Regions from separate parts of the Cellulosimicrobium sp. Marseille-Q8652 genome, predicted to be linked through region 1. Evidence: predicted binding sites of a transcription regulator. Region 1 holds the regulator's gene; the other holds the start of a gene.
The links. The regulator HspR, encoded in region 1, represses chaperone genes until heat shock. The targets are predictions, from matches to a motif close to AAGTTGAGTCNNNNNGACTCAACTT.
Positions count from the first base shown of each region.

Region 1 (9,476 bases):
GAGCCCGTCACCGACGCGGTCGTCACGGTCCCCGCGTACTTCAACGACGCCGAGCGCCAGGCGACCAAGGACGCCGGCCAGATCGCGGGCCTCAACGTGACCCGCATCGTCAACGAGCCCACCGCGGCCGCGCTCGCGTACGGCCTGGAGAAGGGCAAGGAGGACGAGCTCATCCTCGTCTTCGACCTGGGTGGCGGCACGTTCGACGTGTCCCTCCTCGAGGTCGGCAAGGACGAGGACGACTTCTCCACGATCCAGGTCCGCGCGACGTCGGGCGACAACCGCCTCGGCGGCGACGACTGGGACCAGCGCATCGTCGAGCACCTCATCAAGCAGGTGAAGAACAGCTCGGGCGTCGACCTGTCCAAGGACAAGATCGCCCTGCAGCGTCTGCGTGAGGCCGCCGAGCAGGCGAAGAAGGAGCTGTCGTCCGCGACGAGCACCAACGTCTCGATGCAGTACCTCTCGATGAGCGAGAACGGCCCCATCCACCTGGACGAGAAGCTCACGCGCGCGCAGTTCCAGCAGATGACGCAGGACCTGCTCGACCGGACCAAGGCCCCGTTCCACAAGGTCATCTCCGACGCGGGCGTCTCGGTCTCCGACATCGACCACGTCGTGCTCGTGGGTGGCTCCACCCGTATGCCGGCCGTGACCGACGTCGTGCGCGAGCTCACCGGCGGCAAGGAGCCCAACAAGGGCGTCAACCCGGACGAGGTCGTGGCCGTCGGCGCCGCGCTGCAGGCCGGCGTCATCTCGGGCGACCGCAAGGACGTCCTGCTCATCGACGTGACCCCGCTGTCCCTCGGCATCGAGACCAAGGGCGGCGTGATGACCAAGCTCATCGAGCGCAACACGGCCATCCCGACCAAGCGCAGCGAGATCTTCTCGACGGCCGAGGACAACCAGCCGTCGGTGCTCATCCAGGTCTTCCAGGGCGAGCGCGAGTTCGCGCGCGACAACAAGCCGCTCGGCACGTTCGAGCTCACCGGCATCGCGCCGGCCCCGCGCGGCGTGCCGCAGATCGAGGTCACCTTCGACATCGACGCGAACGGCATCGTCCACGTCGGCGCCAAGGACCGCGGCACCGGCAAGGAGCAGAAGATGACCATCACGGGCGGCTCGGCGCTGCCCAAGGAGGACATCGACCGCATGGTCAAGGAGGCCGAGGAGCACGCGGCCGAGGACAAGAAGCGTCGCGAGGAGGCGGAGACCCGCAACCAGGCCGAGGCGTTCGTGTACTCGACCGAGAAGCTCGTCTCCGAGAACAAGGAGAAGCTCCCGGCCGACGTCGTCACCGAGGTCGAGGCCGACATCGCGTCGGTGAAGTCCGCGCTCGAGGGCGAGGACGCCGCCGCCGTGAAGACGGCGCACGAGAAGCTCGTCACGTCCTCGCAGAAGATCGGCCAGGCGCTGTACGCGTCGGCCGAGCAGGAGCAGGCGGCAGGCAACCCGGGGGCGGCGCAGGACGACGCGACCGCCGCGGCGGGTGCCGGCTCGGCGCCTGACGAGGACGTCGTCGACGCCGAGATCGTGGACGACGAGGACGACAAGAAGTGACGTCGGACGACGCACGGGGCCCCGAGGAGCAGGCCGGCGAGACCGGTCAGGGCCCCGAGGACAAGCCGTTCCAGTTCACCGACAAGCGCAAGGTCGACCCGGAGACCGCCCGGCCGCGCGAGAGCGCGGCCGGGGCAGGGCCGGCGGCCGACGCGGGTGTCGCCGCAGGCGACGAGGCAGGGCCGGACCCGCTCGAGGGGCTCGACTTCGAGCCCTCGGGAGAGGCCGAGGTCGACGCGGCCGTCCTCGCCGCGAAGGCGGAGGCGGCTCAGCACCTGGAGTCGCTCCAGCGCGAGCGCGCGAGCTTCACGAACTACCGCAACCGGGCGCTGCGCGACCAGGAGGCCGCGCGCGCCAAGGGCGTGGAGGACGTGCTCACCGCGCTCCTGCCCGTGCTCGACGACGTGGACCGCGCCCGCCAGCACGGCGAGCTCACGGGCCCGTTCGCCGCGATCGCGGACAAGCTCGACGCGAGCCTCGAGCGGTTCGGGGTCCAGCGGTACGGGACGGTCGGCGAGGAGTTCGACCCGACCGTCCACGAGGCGCTCATGCACCAGACCGAGCCCGAGGCCACGGCGACCACGATCAACCTCGTGATCGAGCCGGGCTACCGGATCGGCGAGCGCGTCGTGCGCGCCGCGCGCGTCTCCGTCGTCGGACCGGAGTAGCGCAACCCTCGTGCCCGACGGCGCGGCGCACCTTCCGCGCGAAGGTGCGCCCCGTCGTCGGGCACGGCACGATCACGACCGGAAGCACACCGCAGCACCGTACGAAGGACAGGACCACGACCGCACGAACCACCACCGGGAGGGAGGCGCCATGACCGGACAGGACTGGATGGAGAAGGACTTCTACGCCGCGCTCGGCGTCCCCAAGGACGCCGACGACGCCGCGATCAAGAAGGCGTACCGCAAGCTCGCCCGCCAGTACCACCCCGACCAGAACCCGGGCGACGACGCCGCGGAGGCGAAGTTCAAGGAGATCGGCGAGGCGTACGCCGTGCTGTCGGACCCCAAGGAGCGCGAGCAGTACGACGCGATCCGCGCGATGGCGGGCGGCGGCGCCCGGTTCTCCGCGGGCCCGGGCGGTGCCGGCGGCGCGGGCTTCGAGGACCTGTTCGGCGGCATGTTCGGCGGTGGCGGCGCCCCGGGCGGGGCGCGCGTGCGGTACTCGACCGGCGGCCAGGGCGGGGCGGGGTTCGAGGACATCCTCGGCTCGATGTTCGGTGCCGGTGCCGGTGCCGGCGGTCCCCGGTTCACCGGCCAGGGATTCGGCGGGCCGCAGGCCGGCGCCGACGTCGCCGCGACCACGACGCTGCCCTTCCGCCAGGCGGTGGAGGGCTCGACCGTCACGTTCACCGTCGACGGCCGCCAGGTCACGACGCGCATCCCGCCGGGCGTGCGGGACGGCCAGAAGATCCGCCTGCGCGGCAAGGGCCGCCCGGGCGGCGGGGGCGGGCCCGCCGGTGACCTCGTCGTCACCGTCCACGTCACGCCGCACCCCGTGTTCGCGCTCGACGGGACCAACCTGCGCGTGAGCGTCCCCGTGACGTTCGCCGAGGCGGCTCTGGGCTCGACGATCTCGGTCCCGACGCTCGACGGGTCCACGGTCAAGGTCAAGGTGCCCGCGGGCACGCCGTCGGGCCGGACGCTGCGCGTCAAGGGCCGCGGCGTCCGGACGACGAAGGGCACGGGCGACCTGCTGGTGACCGTCCAGGTGGTCGTCCCGCAGAAGCTGTCGAAGGCGGCGCGCGCCGCGGTCGAGGCGTTCGCGGCCGAGACCGACGGCCAGGACGTGCGCGCCGACCTGGTGCGCCAGGCGGCGGAGTGACGGAGGTGGCGTCGTGAGGCGGGACCAGGCCGCGCGGCGTCCGGCCGACGCACCGCGTCCGGCCGACGCGCCGCACCCGGTGGAGACCCAGGACGTCCCCGGGGACGCACCCGTCCTCGTCATCTCCCAGGCTGCGGCCCTCGCGGGCATGCACCCGCAGACGCTGCGCCAGTACGACCGTCTCGGGCTCGTCGTGCCGCGCCGCGCCGCCGGGCGCGGGCGGCGGTACTCGTTGCGCGACGTCGCGAAGCTGCTCGAGGTGCAGCGGCTCAGCCACGACGAGGGCATCAACCTCGCCGGGATCCAGCGCATCCTCGCGCTGGAGTCGCAGGTCGAGCGGCTCGAACGGCGGCTCGAGGCCCTCTCGGCGCGCGTCGAGCCGGGCGGACGCGTGTTCGCCGCGGCGGCGAGCGGCGACGTCGTCGTGGTCCCGCGCGGCCGCAGCGTGCGCCGCGGGGTCGACGACGCCCTGCGCGAGACGTTCGCCGAGCAGGCCGAGGCACGCGCGCTCGTCATCTGGCGGCCGTCCGCCCGGTCGCACGACGACCGCTGAACCCGCTGGAGGGCGCGGCGCGCGGGACCTGTCGTCGCATTCCGAAAGAATGATGTGCGCTAATTGAATGCACGCGCAGCAATTGTTAGTCAGGCCTTGCTTGCTATACACGAGGGAATTCCGGGAATACCGTGGAGAACGGAAGCCCGGCCCCCCGGGCCCTCGGAGCGAGGAGACAACGATGAGCAGCCTCATGGAGATGCCGCAGGTCGTCGAGTGTTCGATCGACGGGTGCGGGTACAACCACGACCACGGGTGCCACGCCGGCGCGGTGACCATCGCCGGCCACGTCGGAGACGCCGAGTGCGCGACGTTCATCCCGCTCGGCACCAAGGGCGGCCTGGAGAAGGTCCTCGCGCACGTGGGCGCCTGCCAGCGCACGGAGTGCGTCCACAACGAGTCGCTCGAGTGCTCGGCGCCGTCGATCCGCGTCGGCGCGGGACCGTCCAGCGAGGACCGGGCGGACTGCCTCACCTTCACCCCGCGCTGACGCGCGGCAGACCTCGCCGGAGGCGGCCCTGCCGCCCGCCGGACCGCGAGGACGCCCCACCCCTGACGCCCCGGGACGAGCGCTCACCCGCTCGGACCGGGGCGTCGTCGTGCCCGGCCCGCACCGGCCGCACGCCCGGGGCGGGCCGCTCAGCGCTGCAGCGTGTCGAGGAGCGCGACGGCGGCCGCGTGGGTCCCGGGCAGCGGCTCCGTCCAGAGCCGCGGCGGTCGCCGCAGGATCGCGGACACGCCGAGGGACAGACCGGTGCGCTCGATGCGACGGCGCAGCTCCGCCCGGACCGCCTCGCCGTCGACCAGCCGTTCGCCGAGGACGACGAACAGCCCGTTGCCGAGCGACGCCATGGGATGGCCGTCGCCGAACGTCTGCGTCAGCGCACGACCCATCGCCGCCGACCGGGCGAAGCGCTGCCACCCCGTCAGGTCGTCGACGGCCACGTCCACGACGAGCAGGCCGTGGGTGTCGCCGACGGGCACGCCCGACCGCTGCGCGGCGCCGTAGGTCTCGCGGAGGCGGTGGGTCAGGTACTGGGGCGTCGCGAGGCCGGACTCGGGGTCGAGGACCTCGGGGGAGACCGGGGTCGCGGCGTACCCCTCGGCCCACCCCACCGCGACGGCGCGCAGGAGCTCGTGGTCGGGCTCGCGGTCGTGCGAGCGGTACAGGCACGCCACGTCGTCGATCGCCTCGCCGATGCCGACCCCGGCCTCGCCGCGCGCGTGCCCCAGCCGCTCGGCGGCGGGCGTGACGTCCTGGCGGTCGATCACGGCCTCGGCGAGCGCGTCCACGGCGGGGTGGTACCAGTCGCCGGGGCGCAGCCAGACGCTCTCGGCGCTCCTCGCGCGCCAGGTCTCCCGCAGGCGCTCGGGGGCAGGCGCGGCGTACCCCTGGATGTGGTCCATGTAGATGAGACGCGCCAGGGCCTCGGTCATGACGCGGGTTCGACGAGAATCTTCGGCGAACCCGCTACCGCGGGTGAGAGGAACCCGCGGTAGCGGGTAAAGACGGGACGAAGCAGGACGGTTCGACCGCTCGGCAGGTCGATGTGCGGGACCCTCTCCCCGGAACCTGGACGGGCGTCTACCATGAGCACCGTCGTACGTCTTGCTGCAGCAGGACGATGTCCGAGGCGGTGGCATGACTGAGGCGCGAACACAGGTGTCCAGCGAGGCGTTGAGCGACGCCGAGCTCATCACGGCCGTGCGCGGAGGCGACCCGGAGGCGTACGGCGCGCTGTACGAGAGGCACGCCGCCGCGGCCCACACCGTGGCCCGGCAGTACGTGCGCTCCAGCGTGGACGCCGACGACGTCGTCTCGGACGCCTTCGCCCGCACCTTCTCGGTCCTGCAGAACGGCGGCGGACCCGACGTCACCTTCCGCGCGTACCTCTTCACGGTCGTCCGGCGGCTCTCCTACGACCTCGTCAACGGTGCCCGGCGTACGCAGCCCACGGACGACGAGCGGACCTTCGAGTCCGCGTTCGGACCGATGGCCTCGACGGAGGACCCCACGCTCGAGGGCTTCGAGCGCTCGATCGTGGCGCGGGCCTACTCCGAGCTGCCCGAGCGGTGGCGCGCCGTCCTCTGGTACACGGAGGTCGAGAACCTCCCGCCCGCCGAGATCGCGCCGATCCTCGGGCTCACCGCCAACGGTGTCTCCGCGCTCGCCTACCGGGCGCGCGAGGGCCTGCGCCAGGCCTACCTCCAGCAGCACCTGACGTCCGTCCCGGCCGAGGAGTGCCAGGGCGTCAACCCGCTGCTGGGCTCGTACGTGCGCGGCGGTCTCGCGAAGCGCGAGACGGCGCGGGTCGAGAGCCACCTCGACGGCTGCGGCGAGTGCCGCGGGCTCGTGCTCGAGCTCGGCGACGTCTCGCACGGCATGCGGGCGGTCATCGCACCCCTGGTCCTCGGGATCCTGTCTCTTATACACATTCCGAGCCCACGAGACGGACTCCTATCTCGTATGCCGTCTTCTGCTTGAAAAAAAAAAATTAATCCATATCCCTCTGAAGATTCTTTGATTCTCTACTTCCTGTAGCTTTTTTATTCCTTATGGCCGGGTCCGGGGCGGGGCAGGGCGCCTCCGGCGGTGCCGCCGGCTCGGGCGGGGCCGGGTCCGGAGGTGCCGCAGGCGGGGCCGCGGGCACCGGTGGTGCAGCAGGCACCGGAGGCGCGGCGACCGGCGGGGTCGGCGCCGTCGGCGGCGGCGGTGCCGCAGCAGGGACCGGCGCGGCCGGGAGCGTCGTCGTGGGCGGCGGCGCCGCGGGCGGCGGGGTCGCGGCGGCGGGAGCCACGGCCGCGGGAGCCACCGCGGCAGCCGGTGGTGCGGGGGCGGCGGCAGCGGCCGGCGGCCTCCGCGCTCGTCGCCTCGGCTCCTCTCGCGGCCGCGGCCGTCGGCGTCGGGGTGCTCGCCGTGGCGGGCCTCGGTGTCGCGGGTGCCCTCGGCGTCTTCACCCCCGACGACGCCCCGACCCCCGAGCCCACGGCGGCGACGAGCCCGTCGCCCAGCGCCTCGCCGGAGCCCTCGGGCTCCGCGACCACCGAACCCTCCACGACGCCCACGGACCCGTCGACGGACCCGACGTCGCCGACCAACATCCCGACCACCGACCCCGCGGCCCCGCCGGGAGAGACGGCGGAGGGCGGCGCAGCACCCGTCCCCGGCGCCCCGGCCGTCCCGCCCGCCGACCCGGGCGCGACCACGACCGACCCGGGCGCGTCGCCCGTCGGGCCCACGCCGGGCACGGGGGAGCCCACGACCGTGCCGACCGAACCGCCGCCACCTCCGCCCGCTCCGCCCGCGCTCGAGCTGGAGCTCGGGACGGTCAGCCTCGCTGCGCGCCAGCCCGCCGACCTCACCGTCATCGCGGCCAACACCGGCGGCCGGGCGGCCGAGGAGGTGCTGGTCGAGCTGACCCTCCCGGAGGGGGTCACGACGGGCACGTCGTCGCTCGTGCCGGGCGGCGCGGCCGTCGCGCCCGCCATCCGGACGGCCGCGCTGCCGTGCGGCAGCGCCGTGCCCCAGGCCGACGGGACCAGCGTCGTCACGTGCTCCGTCGGCGTGCTCTCGCCGGGCGCGAGCCAGGACCTCGTGGTCCAGGTGACGGCGCAGTCCGGCGGGGAGTACCTGTTCCACGGCGTCGCGCGGGCGAAGGGGATCGAGCCCGTCCGCAAGGCGTTCCGGCCCACCCCGGTCGGCTACTACGGTGCCGAGGTGCGGGTCGCCGCCCTGTACGCGGAGGGCCGGGCGTTCACCCTGACGAACCCCGGGACCGTCGACATGACGCTCGAGGTGCGCAACGCCGGCGACAAGGTCGCCCGCCAGCCCTCCGTCGAGTTCGCGCTCCCGGACGGCGTGGTCCTCGTGACCGAGGACGACGGCGCGCAGCGCACCGACGGCTGGGTGTGCCTCCCCGGGGACCGTTCCGTGGTGTCGTGCTCGACCGAGGCCGAGCTGGCGCCCAAGCAGCGGGCGAAGTTCGCCGTCGACCTGCTCGCCGACGCCGGCGACGTCGACGGCGCGCGCCACACCGTGACCGTGAGCGGCGACGCGGCGGACGCCCACGACGGGTCGACGACGGTCGTGCTGGAGGTCGCCGAGGCCTGGGCCGGTGCCGAGGACGGGCTCACGGGACCGGTCGTGCCGCGGTGCGGCGTGCCGGGCGACCCGGAGCGCGCGTCGGTGCTCGTGGACTACACCAACACGACGGCCTACGACGACCTCACGGTGAGGGCGGAGGCCGCCGGGTCGAGCGCGACGTCGCCCGTGGCCCGCGGCGAGACCGGTGCGCTGCGCGTCGACGACGGCGTGCGCTTCCCCGCCGGGTCCGCCGCCGTGGTGCTCTCGACGACGATCGCCGACGAGACGTTCGAGCACCGGCTCGACGCCGGGACGTTCGGCGCCCTGGACTGCTGGGACCCCTCGTGGCTCACCGCGGCCGACGTCGGCGTCACGGCGGAGAACGTGGACGGGGTCGTCCGGTACACCGCGGACGTCGTCAACGACACCCGCGACCCGATGGACGTCCGTCTGCTCGCCCCCGGAGGCGGCTCGTGGGACGGCGTCGCCGACTCCTCGGCGGCCCGGCTCCGGGCCGAGGGCGGGACGAGCGGCCTCGTCCTGGACACGGGGCTGCGGGAGACCTCGCGGGCGAACGCGGTCCTGCGGCAGTACCGCTGGCACGCGGACGCGGACGGCGACGCCCAGGGCTACCAGCGCCTCCTGCCCATCCTCCTCGACGCGCACCGGATCGCGCCGTCCGTCCCCGAGCCCACCGTCGGCCGGTGCGTGTTCGACCCGGCGACGGACACGTCGTCCGCGTCGGCGTCGCTGCGGTACGACAACGCCGCGTCGACGCTGCCCGTGGCCTTCTCGGTCGTCGGGCACGGCGAGCTCGCGCGGACCGTCCCCGCCGGGGAGTCCCTCGTCGTCGACCTGCCGCGTGCCGGTGCCGCTCCGGCCTCGTACGCGGTGCGGACCGACGGCGGTCGGCCGGTCGACCGCGCGGTCCCGGCCGTGGACTGCTTCGTGTGGTCGGTCGAGGGCGCGGCGACGTCGCGGTGGTCGGCGGAGTCCGGGTCGGTCGTCGTCGACGGCACGTTCCGCAACCAGCACGCGGCGGCGCCGCTGCGCGTGGTCATGGACGCGGGCGAGCTGGGGACCACGGAGCCGGTGGAGGTCGCGCCGGGCGCCGAGGTGTCGTTCTCGGTCGACACGGGCTCGCGCGACGTCGCGGCCGGTGCGGTGACGTTCCGGGTCACGCGTCTCGACGGGTCCGATGGGTCGCGCGACGAGCCCGCGTCGTTCCCGGCGGTGCGGTACGCGCCGTCGGCGGCTGCGGCGCCGAGCGTGGGCGAGTGCGTGTTCGACCCGGCGACGGACACGTCGTCGGCGCCGGTGTCGCTGCGGTACGACAACGCGGGGTCGACGCTGCCGGTCGTCTTCTCGGTCGAGGGCCGTGACGACGTCACGGCGACGGTCGGGGCCGGCCAGGTGCGCGACGTCGCGCTCCCCGGCGGGGTGGGCCAG
Region 1 is NZ_CBCOPS010000001.1:2,192,861-2,202,336, forward strand. Features, by position in the region: gene dnaK (molecular chaperone DnaK) at 1-1,560, shown strand, start outside; gene grpE (nucleotide exchange factor GrpE) at 1,557-2,228, shown strand; gene ACWPWV_RS09755 (DnaJ C-terminal domain-containing protein) at 2,380-3,390, shown strand; gene ACWPWV_RS09760 (heat shock protein transcriptional repressor HspR) at 3,539-3,943, shown strand; gene ACWPWV_RS09765 (DUF1540 domain-containing protein) at 4,125-4,433, shown strand; gene ACWPWV_RS09770 (hypothetical protein) at 4,583-5,380, opposite strand; gene ACWPWV_RS09775 (sigma-70 family RNA polymerase sigma factor) at 5,586-6,428, shown strand; gene ACWPWV_RS09780 (hypothetical protein) at 6,861-9,476, shown strand, end outside.

Region 2 (9,476 bases), 1.1 Mb from region 1:
TCGTGCGGACGGCCGTGATGAACTGCCCGTCGAACCGGCGGTCGCGCGACGCGATGGCCCGGTAGCGCTCGGCGAACACCTGCTCGGGTGCCCCGGGCGCCGCGGGAGCGGTCGAGGGGCGGGCGGTCTGCTGCGTGGTCACGTGTCGATCCTGCCCCCCGGGCGGACCGCTGGCTAGCGGGATTCGGACACGGCGGCCGACGCGCGGCGGGCCGCGCCGGACCGGCACCGGCCTGCGGGGACCGGCCCGGCTCAGACGTGCGCGTCGAGCCAGTCGAGGCTCTCGCGCAGGTACGCGTCGCGGCCGGGGCCGGCCGAGAGCGCCAGGTCGTGCGCGCCGCCCTCGATGCTCACCACGGTGACGTCGTCGCCCAGCCGACGTGCGCGGTCCACGATGTGCGCGACGTCGAGCACCGAGTCCGTCGTGAGCAGCTCGTCGTGCCACCCCGCCGCCGGTCCGCTCCGCGCCGACGCGAGGACCAGGACCGGGCAGTCGATCGCGAGCCCGCGGGCCAGTCGGGACTGCGAGCGGCGCACGCTGCGCACGAAGCCGGCCCGCGCCGGGAACCCCTCGATCGGCTTCCAGGCGAGGTCGAAGTCCCACTCGCCGCCCGTGCTGGCGTGCAGCGCGCGCGGCCAGCTCTCGTCCAGGTGGCCGACGACGAGCCGCGGCGCGAACCGCCCGACGACGTCGATCGCCCACGTCACCGGGCCGCGGAAGAACCACGACCTGTTGAGGTCGAACCACGGGCTGTTGAGCACGAGGGCGTCGAGCACGCCGGGCCGGGCGTCGGCCCACAGGCTCGCGACGAGACCCCCCGTCGAGTGGCCGAGCACGACCAGGCGGTCGTGGCCCTCGGCCCGGACCGTGCGCGCGGCGACGTCGAGGTCCTGCGCGTAGACGGCGAGGTCGGTGACGAAGTTCGGGTCGTCGTCGGGGCGCGACGGCGCACCCGAGCCGCGACCCACGGATCGGCCGTACCCGCGCAGGTCCAGAGCGTAGAACCGGTAGCCGCGGGCCTCGAACGCCGCGGCGACGTGGGTCTGGAAGAAGTAGTCGATGTACCCGTGCACGTACAGCACGGCCGGGCGGTCGACCGCCTCGCCGTCGGCCGGCTCCCCCTGCCGACCGAGGACGGGTCCTGCCCGCCGCACGAGGGTGGCCACCGCGTCGTCGGGCAGCAGGAGGTCACGGGCGACCCAGTCGTCGCCGAGGACGTCGGGTCGCCAGTCGCCGGTCGCGGAAGTCATGCCCGACGGTACCGTGACACGGATGACGAGCCAGATCATCGCGCGCGCCGACGACGCCGTCGGCCACCTGACCCTCGACCGCCCCCGTGCGCTCAACGCGCTCGGCTACGACATGCTCGGCGAGATCGCCCAGGTCCTCGACGCCTGGCGCGACGACCCGACCGTCCGCGTGCTCCTGCTCGACGGGGCCGGCGACCGCGGCCTCTGCGCGGGCGGCGACATCCGGGAGCTGCACGCCTCGGTCGTCGCCGGTCGCACGGCCGACGCCCGGCGCTACTTCCGCCGCGAGTACGCGGTCGACGCGGCGCTCGCGGAGAGCCCCGTCCCCGTCGTCGCGATCATGGACGGCGTGACGATGGGCGGGGGGATCGGGCTGGCCGGCCACGCCACGGTCCGGGTCGTCACCGAGCGCTCGCAGGTCGCGATGCCCGAGACCCGCATCGGCTTCACGCCCGACGTCGGGGGGTCGTGGCTGCTCGCCCGGGCGCCCGGGCGGCTGGGCGAGCACCTCGCCGTGGGCGCCGTGACGATGGACGGTGCCGACGCCGTCCACGCGCGCCTCGCGGACCACTACGTGCCCAGCGAGCGCCTCGGGCTGCTGCACGACGACCTCGTGGCGCTCGCGACCTCCGGCGTCGACCCGCTCGACCCGCAGGCGGTGCACGCCGTCGCGCTGCGGCACGCGATCGAGCCACCGCCGTCGGCGCTCGCGGCCCGGCAGGAGCGCGTGGACCGCTGCTACGACGCGGCGACCGTCCCGGAGATCGTCGCGGCGCTCCGCGCGGAGGCCGTCGCGGGAGACCAGGCCGCGGGGCTCGAGGCGGACGAGCTCGAGACGCTGTCCCCGACCGCCGTGACCGTCGCGCTCGCGGCTGTGCGCAGCGCTCGTGGGCTGGCCGACCTGCGGTCCGCCCTCGAGCAGGAGTACCGTCTCGTCGCCTGGTTCGTCGACACGCAGCCGGACCTGGTCGAGGGCATCCGGGCCCAGGTCGTGGACAAGGACCGCGACCCCGCGTGGTCGCCCGCCACCCTGGCCGACGTCGACCCCGGGCTGGGTGCCGTCGCGCTCGCCTACGAGCCGGCCGAACCGCTCTGGGGCTGACCGGATGAGCCGCTCCGCGGCCGAGGTAGCACCGCAGGTCACGAGGTAGTGCCGCAGGTCGTGCCTGCCGTACTACCTCGCGACCTGCCGTACTCCGTTCGACGGGGACCTCGTCAGCTCGGCGGGCGGAGCCGCGTCGCGTCGTCGATCTCGTCGTCCCCGTCGTCGTTCCCGGAGCCGCTGTGCCCGGGGTCCGACGGCGCGGGTCCGGGCTGCGGCGGGAGCGGCTGGGTCGGCGCAGCCGGCACCGGGCCGGGCTGCGGGGGCAGCGGCTGCGTGGGTGCCGGACCCTGCTGGTACGGCGTGGTCGGCGCCTGCTGAGGGTGGCCGGGAGCGCCGGGGTGTCCGGGCTGCTGGCCCTGCGGCGGCGCGTAGGGGCCCTGCGGGGCGCCCGGGCGGCCGGGCTGCTGACCCGGGTAGCCGCCCTGGGCCGGCGGGTACTGGCCGGGCTGACCCTGCTGGCCGGGGTACGGGCCACCGGGACCGCCCTGCGGCGGGTACTGGCCCGGCTGGCCCTGCGGCGGCGGGTACTGGCCCTGCTGACCGGGCTGGCCCTGCTGGTAGGGCTGACCCGGCTGGCCGGGGTAGCCGGCGGGCGGGTACTGACCGGGCTGGCCGGGGTACTGACCCTGCGGCGCGCCCGGCTGGCCCGGGTACTGGCCGGGATACTGCGCCTGCGCGGCGCCCGGCTGGCCGGGGTAGCCGCCCTGCGCGAAGGCGGCGTTGCCGTCCTGCGCGTCGGGCTTCTTGCGCAGCACCAGCCAGAGCACGAGACCGATGATCGCGAGCAGCAGGAGACCGCCGACCAGGCCGAGGATCCACCACGGGAAACCGGCGTCCGAGTCGGCGTCGGAGTCGGCGGACGAGTCCGTGGTGCCGTCGTCGGTCGTGCCGTCGTCGGACCCGTCGGTGCTCCCGTCGCCCGGGGCGGCGGCCGCTCCGCCACCCACGGCCGAGCCGCGTGCGGAGATCTCCGTGACCTCGCCGACCACGGGGGTCCAGGTCACGGTGGTCCCGTCCACCTCGCCGTTGGTCTCCGCGACCTCACCGGGGAACGTGATGGAGATGCTGACGTCGAACCCCTCCATCATCTGGCGGGTCATCTCGTCCGACTCCGGGTCGGTGCCGTCCATGCCCATCTCCTCGTCGGACAGGTCCATCGACCCGCTCACGACGAACTCGTCGCCCTCGCGCGTGATGGAGAGGTCGTCCGTCGGGCCTGCCGACATGGAGGAGATCGGCTGGTCGGTGTACGTCAGGCGGGTGCCGGTGTAGCCGTCCTCGGCATAGGGCTCCTGCGTGGCCCCGGGCGGGAGGTCGGACTCCATCTCCGAGCCCATCTGGTCCCACAGCGCCTGCGGGTCCTGGCCGAGCGCCTCGGCGGTCTCGTCGGAGATCGCCATGACGATCGATCCGTCGGCCGTGTCGTCCTCGTTGAGCGTGAGGTCCATGTCGATCCTCATGCACCCGGCGAGGAACAGTGCGAGGGTGGCGAGGAGTGCGCCGAGTCCGAGTCGTCTGCGCAGCGGCGAGGGGTTCACGCGTCCAGCATGTCGCGGATCCGTCACGGGGGCGAGGGTCGATGCCGATTTGAGACGAACGTCCGGAGACTTCATCCCTCCCGGCCCGCAGGGCCGGGTGAGCAGCAGGCGAGCGGTAGGCGAGTCAAGTTGAGCGGAATACACTCAACTTGAGGACCGTTCCACTGGTCAGACCCTGTTCCCTGATCAACCACCGGAGCACCGATGGAGACGAAGTTCACGACGATGTCGCAGCAGGCGATCGGCGACGCGATCCAGACCGCCACCGCTGCCGGCAACCCCCAGCTCGAGCCGACCCACCTGCTCGCCGCGCTGCTCGCCCAGGAGGGTGGCGTGGCCGTCGGCCTGCTCGACGCCGTCGGCGCCGACAAGCAGGCGATCGGCCAGCGGCTGCGCGCCGCGCTCGTCGCGCTGCCCACGGCGAGCGGCTCCGCCGTCGCCCAGCCCCAGCCGTCCCGCGCCACGTCGGCCGTGCTCGAGAACGCGGCGAAGGAGGCGCAGGGGCTCGGCGACGAGTACGTCTCGACCGAGCACCTGCTCATCGGCCTCGCCGCGGGCTCGTCCCAGGCCGCGACGATCCTCCAGCAGGCCGGCGCACCGGCCGACGCGCTGCGCTCCGCGCTGCCCGCGGTCCGCGGCAGCGCACGCGTGACGAGTCCGAACCCCGAGGGCACCTACAAGGCGCTCGAGCAGTACGGCACCGACCTCACGGCCGCTGCCGCCGACGGCCGGCTCGACCCCGTCATCGGCCGCGACTCCGAGATCCGCCGCGTGATCCAGGTCCTGTCGCGCCGCACGAAGAACAACCCGGTCCTCATCGGCGAGCCCGGCGTCGGCAAGACGGCCGTCGTCGAGGGGCTCGCCCAGCGCATCGTCGCGGGCGACGTCCCGACGTCGCTGCAGGGCAAGCGGCTCGTGTCGCTCGACCTCGCGGCGATGGTCGCGGGCGCCAAGTACCGGGGCGAGTTCGAGGAGCGGCTCAAGGCGGTGCTCGAGGAGATCCGCTCGTCCGACGGCGAGGTCGTCACGTTCATCGACGAGCTCCACACGGTCGTGGGCGCGGGTGCCGGCGGGGAAGGCGCCATGGACGCGGGCAACATGCTCAAGCCCATGCTCGCGCGCGGCGAGCTGCGGCTCGTCGGCGCCACGACGCTCGACGAGTACCGCGAGCACGTCGAGAAGGACCCCGCGCTCGAGCGCCGGTTCCAGCAGGTCTTCGTCGGCGAGCCGTCGGTCGAGGACACGGTGGCCATCCTGCGCGGGCTCAAGGAGCGGTACGAGGCGCACCACAAGGTGACCATCGCCGACTCCGCCCTCGTCGCCGCCGCGACGCTGTCCGACCGGTACATCACCGGACGCCAGCTCCCCGACAAGGCCATCGACCTCGTCGACGAGGCGGCGTCGCGCCTGCGCATGGAGCTCGACTCGTCACCGGTCGAGATCGACGAGCTCCAGCGCGCCGTGACGCGGCTCGAGATGGAGGAGGTCGTGCTCTCCGAGTCCACCGACCCGGCGAGCCTCGAGCGTCTCGAGCGCCTGCGTGCCGACCTCGCCGACCGTCGGGAGGAGCTGTCGTCCCTCACCGCACGGTGGGAGGCCGAGAAGGCCGGCCACAACCGCGTCGGGGACCTGCGCGCGAAGCTCGACGAGCTGCGCGTCCAGGTCGAGCGCGCCATCCGTGAGGGCGATCTCGAGACCGCCGGACGCCTGCAGTACGGCGAGATCCCGCAGGTGCAGCGCGAGCTCGACGAGGCCGAGCGCGCCGAGGCCGCCGTCGACGCGGCCGACGCGGTCGCGGGCGCCGAGCCCGCACCGATGATCGCCGACAAGGTCGGCGCGGACGAGATCGCCGAGGTCGTGTCCGCCTGGACCGGCATCCCCGCGGGCCGCATGCTCCAGGGCGAGTCCGAGAAGCTCCTCCACATGGAGGAGGTCATCGGGGAGCGCCTCATCGGGCAGCGCGCCGCGGTGTCCGCGGTGTCCGACGCCGTGCGGCGCTCGCGTGCGGGCGTCGCCGACCCGGACCGTCCCACGGGGTCGTTCCTGTTCCTGGGCCCGACCGGCGTGGGCAAGACCGAGCTGGCGAAGTCGCTCGCCGACTTCCTCTTCGACGACGAGCGGGCCATGGTCCGCATCGACATGTCGGAGTACTCCGAGAAGCACAGCGTCGCCCGCCTGGTCGGCGCGCCCCCGGGGTACGTCGGGTACGAGGAGGGCGGTCAGCTCACCGAGGCGGTGCGCCGTCGTCCGTACTCCGTCGTGCTGCTCGACGAGGTCGAGAAGGCGCACCCCGAGGTGTTCGACATCCTGCTCCAGGTGCTCGACGACGGTCGGCTCACCGACGGCCAGGGGCGCACCGTCGACTTCCGCAACGTCCTGCTCGTGCTGACGTCGAACCTGGGCTCGCAGTTCCTCGTGGACCCGACGCTCGAGGACGCGGCGAAGCGCGAGGCCGTCATGGGGGCGGTGCGCGCGAGCTTCAAGCCGGAGTTCCTCAACCGTCTCGACGACGTCATCGTGTTCGACCCGCTCACGCTCGACGAGCTGGGCCGGATCGTCGACCTCAGCGTCAAGGGTCTCGCGGCCCGTCTCGCCGAACGGCGCATCACGCTCGACGTGTCGCCCGCCGCGCGCGAGTGGCTCGCGCTCGAGGGCTTCGACCCCGCGTACGGCGCGCGCCCGCTGCGCCGCCTCGTGCAGCGCGAGATCGGCGACCGCCTCGCGCGCAAGCTCCTCGCGGGGGACGTCGCCGACGGCGACGTCGTGCGCGTGGACCGCGACCCCGACGGGGACGGCCTGACCCTCGCGACGGAGGTCCTGACGGCCTGAGGTCGGTGACGGCCCGGCGGCCCGGCCGCGCTCCTCGGCAGCTCGCGCTGCCGGAGCCGGCACGGGCCGCCGAGCCGTGTCCGGGCCGGCGGACCGCCGTCGGTCCCCGCCGGCCGCCGCCGGAAAGCCCCTCTGAATCACGTCGGGACCCCGCCGGGAGCGCGCGGAGGCGCCGACCTCGCCATACTCAGGTGTGCCCAACGACCCGCAGGCCTCCGAGACCGTCCAGCCCGCCGTCGAGCAGCGGGAGGACGACCGCCCGCTGCGCTCGGCGGTGATCGTCAACCCCAACCGTGTGGAGGGGCTCGACGCGCTCCGCCAGGAGATCGCCGACGCGCTCGCCGAGGCGGGCTGGCCGGAGCCCGCGTGGTTCGACACCACGGCGGAGGACCCGGGGACGGGCCAGGCGCGTCAGGCCGTCGCGGACGGCGCCGAGGTCGTCTTCGTCGCGGGCGGCGACGGCACGGTGCGCGCGTGCATCGAGGGTCTCGCCGGCACGGGCGCGGCGCTCGCGATCCTGCCGGGCGGCACGGGCAACCTGCTCGCGGCGAACCTCGGCATCCCGACGCGGTCCGTCGACGGGATCCGGATCGCCCTCGAGCGCGGGCGCCGGACCATCGACGTCGGCGAGGTCGACGGCCAGGTGTTCGCGGTCATGGCCGGGATGGGTCTCGACGCCGCGATGATGGACGACGCCCCGACGGCCCTCAAGGCGCGCGCCGGCTCGATCGCGTACGTGTTCTCCGCGCTCAAGCACCTCGCCGACGACGAGATGCACGTCGAGGTGACGGTCGACGGCACGGCCCGTCGCCGCCGGGCGCGGACGGTCGTCGTGGGGAACGTGGGCCGGCTCCAGGCCGGGACGAACCTCCTTCCCGACGCGGAGCCGGACAACGGGCAGCTCGAGGTCGCGATCATCGCGCCGCGCAGCCTCAAGCACTGGGTCCAGCTGCTGTGGGGCGTGGTGCGCGGGAAGAGCCGCGTGCCGAGCCGCGAGGTCGTGCGCGGTCGGGAGATCTCCGTCGTCTCGGACCGGAAGCAGCCGCGCCAGCTCGACGGCGACGTCATCGAGCCGTCGGAGCGTCTCGACGTGAGCGTCCGCCCCGACGCGCTCGTGGTCTGCGTCTACCAGCCCGACGAGTCCGAGGACCTCGCCGAGGGCGGGCCGAAGGGCTCCTGACCGCGGCGCGCCGTCCGCGGGCGGCGGGTCGCCGCTGCGCCGGCGTGATCTCCGGCAGGATGGCGGCATGAGCGTCCCGGAGACCCCACCACCCGCGTCCCCGTACGGCGCGGCCCCCCACCCGTACGACGGCGGTCCCGCCGTCCCGCTCGTCGCGCCACCGCACTCTGCGCCGCGCCGGTCCGGTCTCGCCCTCGTGTCGTTCTGGGCCGGCGTCGCGACGGTCGTCGTGGGCGCCGTCTACACGCTCGCCCTGCCCGTCGTGCTCCGGTCGATGAGCTTCACCTCGACCTCGTACGTCGTCCTGCAGGCGGGGCACGGCATCCTCTCCGTCGTCCTCGCGCTCGTCGCCGTGATCACGGGGTTGGTCGTGCTCGGCCGGCGTGCGCCCGGGACCGGCTTCGCGGCCGCGGGCACGGCGCTCGGGGCGGCGGCGATCCTGAACGTCGTGCTGGGTCTCCTCCAGGGCGTGCTGATCCGCTCCTTCTGACGTCCTCCGCCCGGGTCGACCTCCACGACGACGTGCGAGACCGCCCGGTCCGTCGCACGGTGTGGAGATGAGCCCGTCCCGCGCAGCCGCCGCGCCCCGCCGTCCCGGCGCGCAGGAATGGGTCCCGGACGGCGCCGCCGCGCGGGACCTCGACGCGCTCGCGGGTGCCGTCCAGGGCTGCCGGGGGTGCGAGCTGTGGGCCGACGCGACGCAGGCCGTCTTCTCCCGGGGGCCCGACGACGCGCCGCTCGTGCTCGTGGGCGAGCAGCCCGGCGACCGCGAGGACCAGGAGGGCGAGCCGTTCGTGGGGCCTGCGGGCCGTGTCCTCGCCGACGCGCTGGAGGCCGCGGGGATCGGGCCGGAGCGGGTCTACCTCACGAACGCGGTCAAGCACTTCCGCTTCGAGCAGCGCGGGAAGCGGCGCCTGCACAAGACCCCGGACGTCGCGCACGTGCGCGCGTGCCTGCCCTGGCTCGAGGCCGAGGTGGCCGCGGTCGGCCCGCGCGTCGTCGTCGCGCTCGGCGCCACGGCCGCCCGCGCGGTGCTCGGCCGGCCGGTGCGCGTCACCGCGGAGAGGGGGCGCGTCCTCGACCCGGACGACGGCCCCGCCGAGGAGACCCGGACCGGCGACGCCGCTCCGCTCGTGGTCGTCACGACGCACCCCTCGGCGCTCCTGCGCCTGCGCGACCGGTCGGGCTGGGACGAGGCGTTCGACGCGCTCGTCTCCGACCTGCGCGTCGCGGCGGAGGCCGCAGGGCACGCGGCACGGGGCTCGTGACGTCCGCCGCCCCCGACGCGGCCGTCAGGTTCCCCGTCACGACGCAGCGGTGGGCGGCGCTGACGTTCCTGCACTGGACCGTCGACCCGGCCGTCGTCCAGCGGCTGCTGCCCCCCGACCTGCGGGTCCAGACCCACGACGGTGCGACGTACGTCGGCCTCGTGCCGTTCCGCATGGAGGACGTGCGGCTCGGAGCGCTGCCGGCGGTCCCGGGGTGGTCGACGTTCGGCGAGCTCAACCTGCGCGTCTACGTGCGGGACGCCGCGGGGGGCGAGGGCGTGTGGTTCTCCGCGCTGTGGTGCGAG
Region 2 is NZ_CBCOPS010000001.1:1,048,312-1,057,787, reverse strand. Features, by position in the region: gene ACWPWV_RS04655 (AlkA N-terminal domain-containing protein) at 1-142, opposite strand, end outside; gene ACWPWV_RS04650 (alpha/beta hydrolase) at 253-1,251, opposite strand; gene ACWPWV_RS04645 (enoyl-CoA hydratase/isomerase family protein) at 1,274-2,353, shown strand; gene ACWPWV_RS04640 (LppM family (lipo)protein) at 2,467-3,894, opposite strand; gene clpB (ATP-dependent chaperone ClpB) at 4,099-6,723, shown strand; gene ACWPWV_RS04630 (diacylglycerol/lipid kinase family protein) at 6,917-7,903, shown strand; gene ACWPWV_RS04625 (hypothetical protein) at 7,971-8,393, shown strand; gene ACWPWV_RS04620 (UdgX family uracil-DNA binding protein) at 8,461-9,171, shown strand; gene ACWPWV_RS04615 (YqjF family protein) at 9,168-9,476, shown strand, end outside.
Region 2: clpB (ATP-dependent chaperone ClpB) is a predicted target of HspR. The motif match lies at 4,021-4,045, and genes of this name have one in related genera.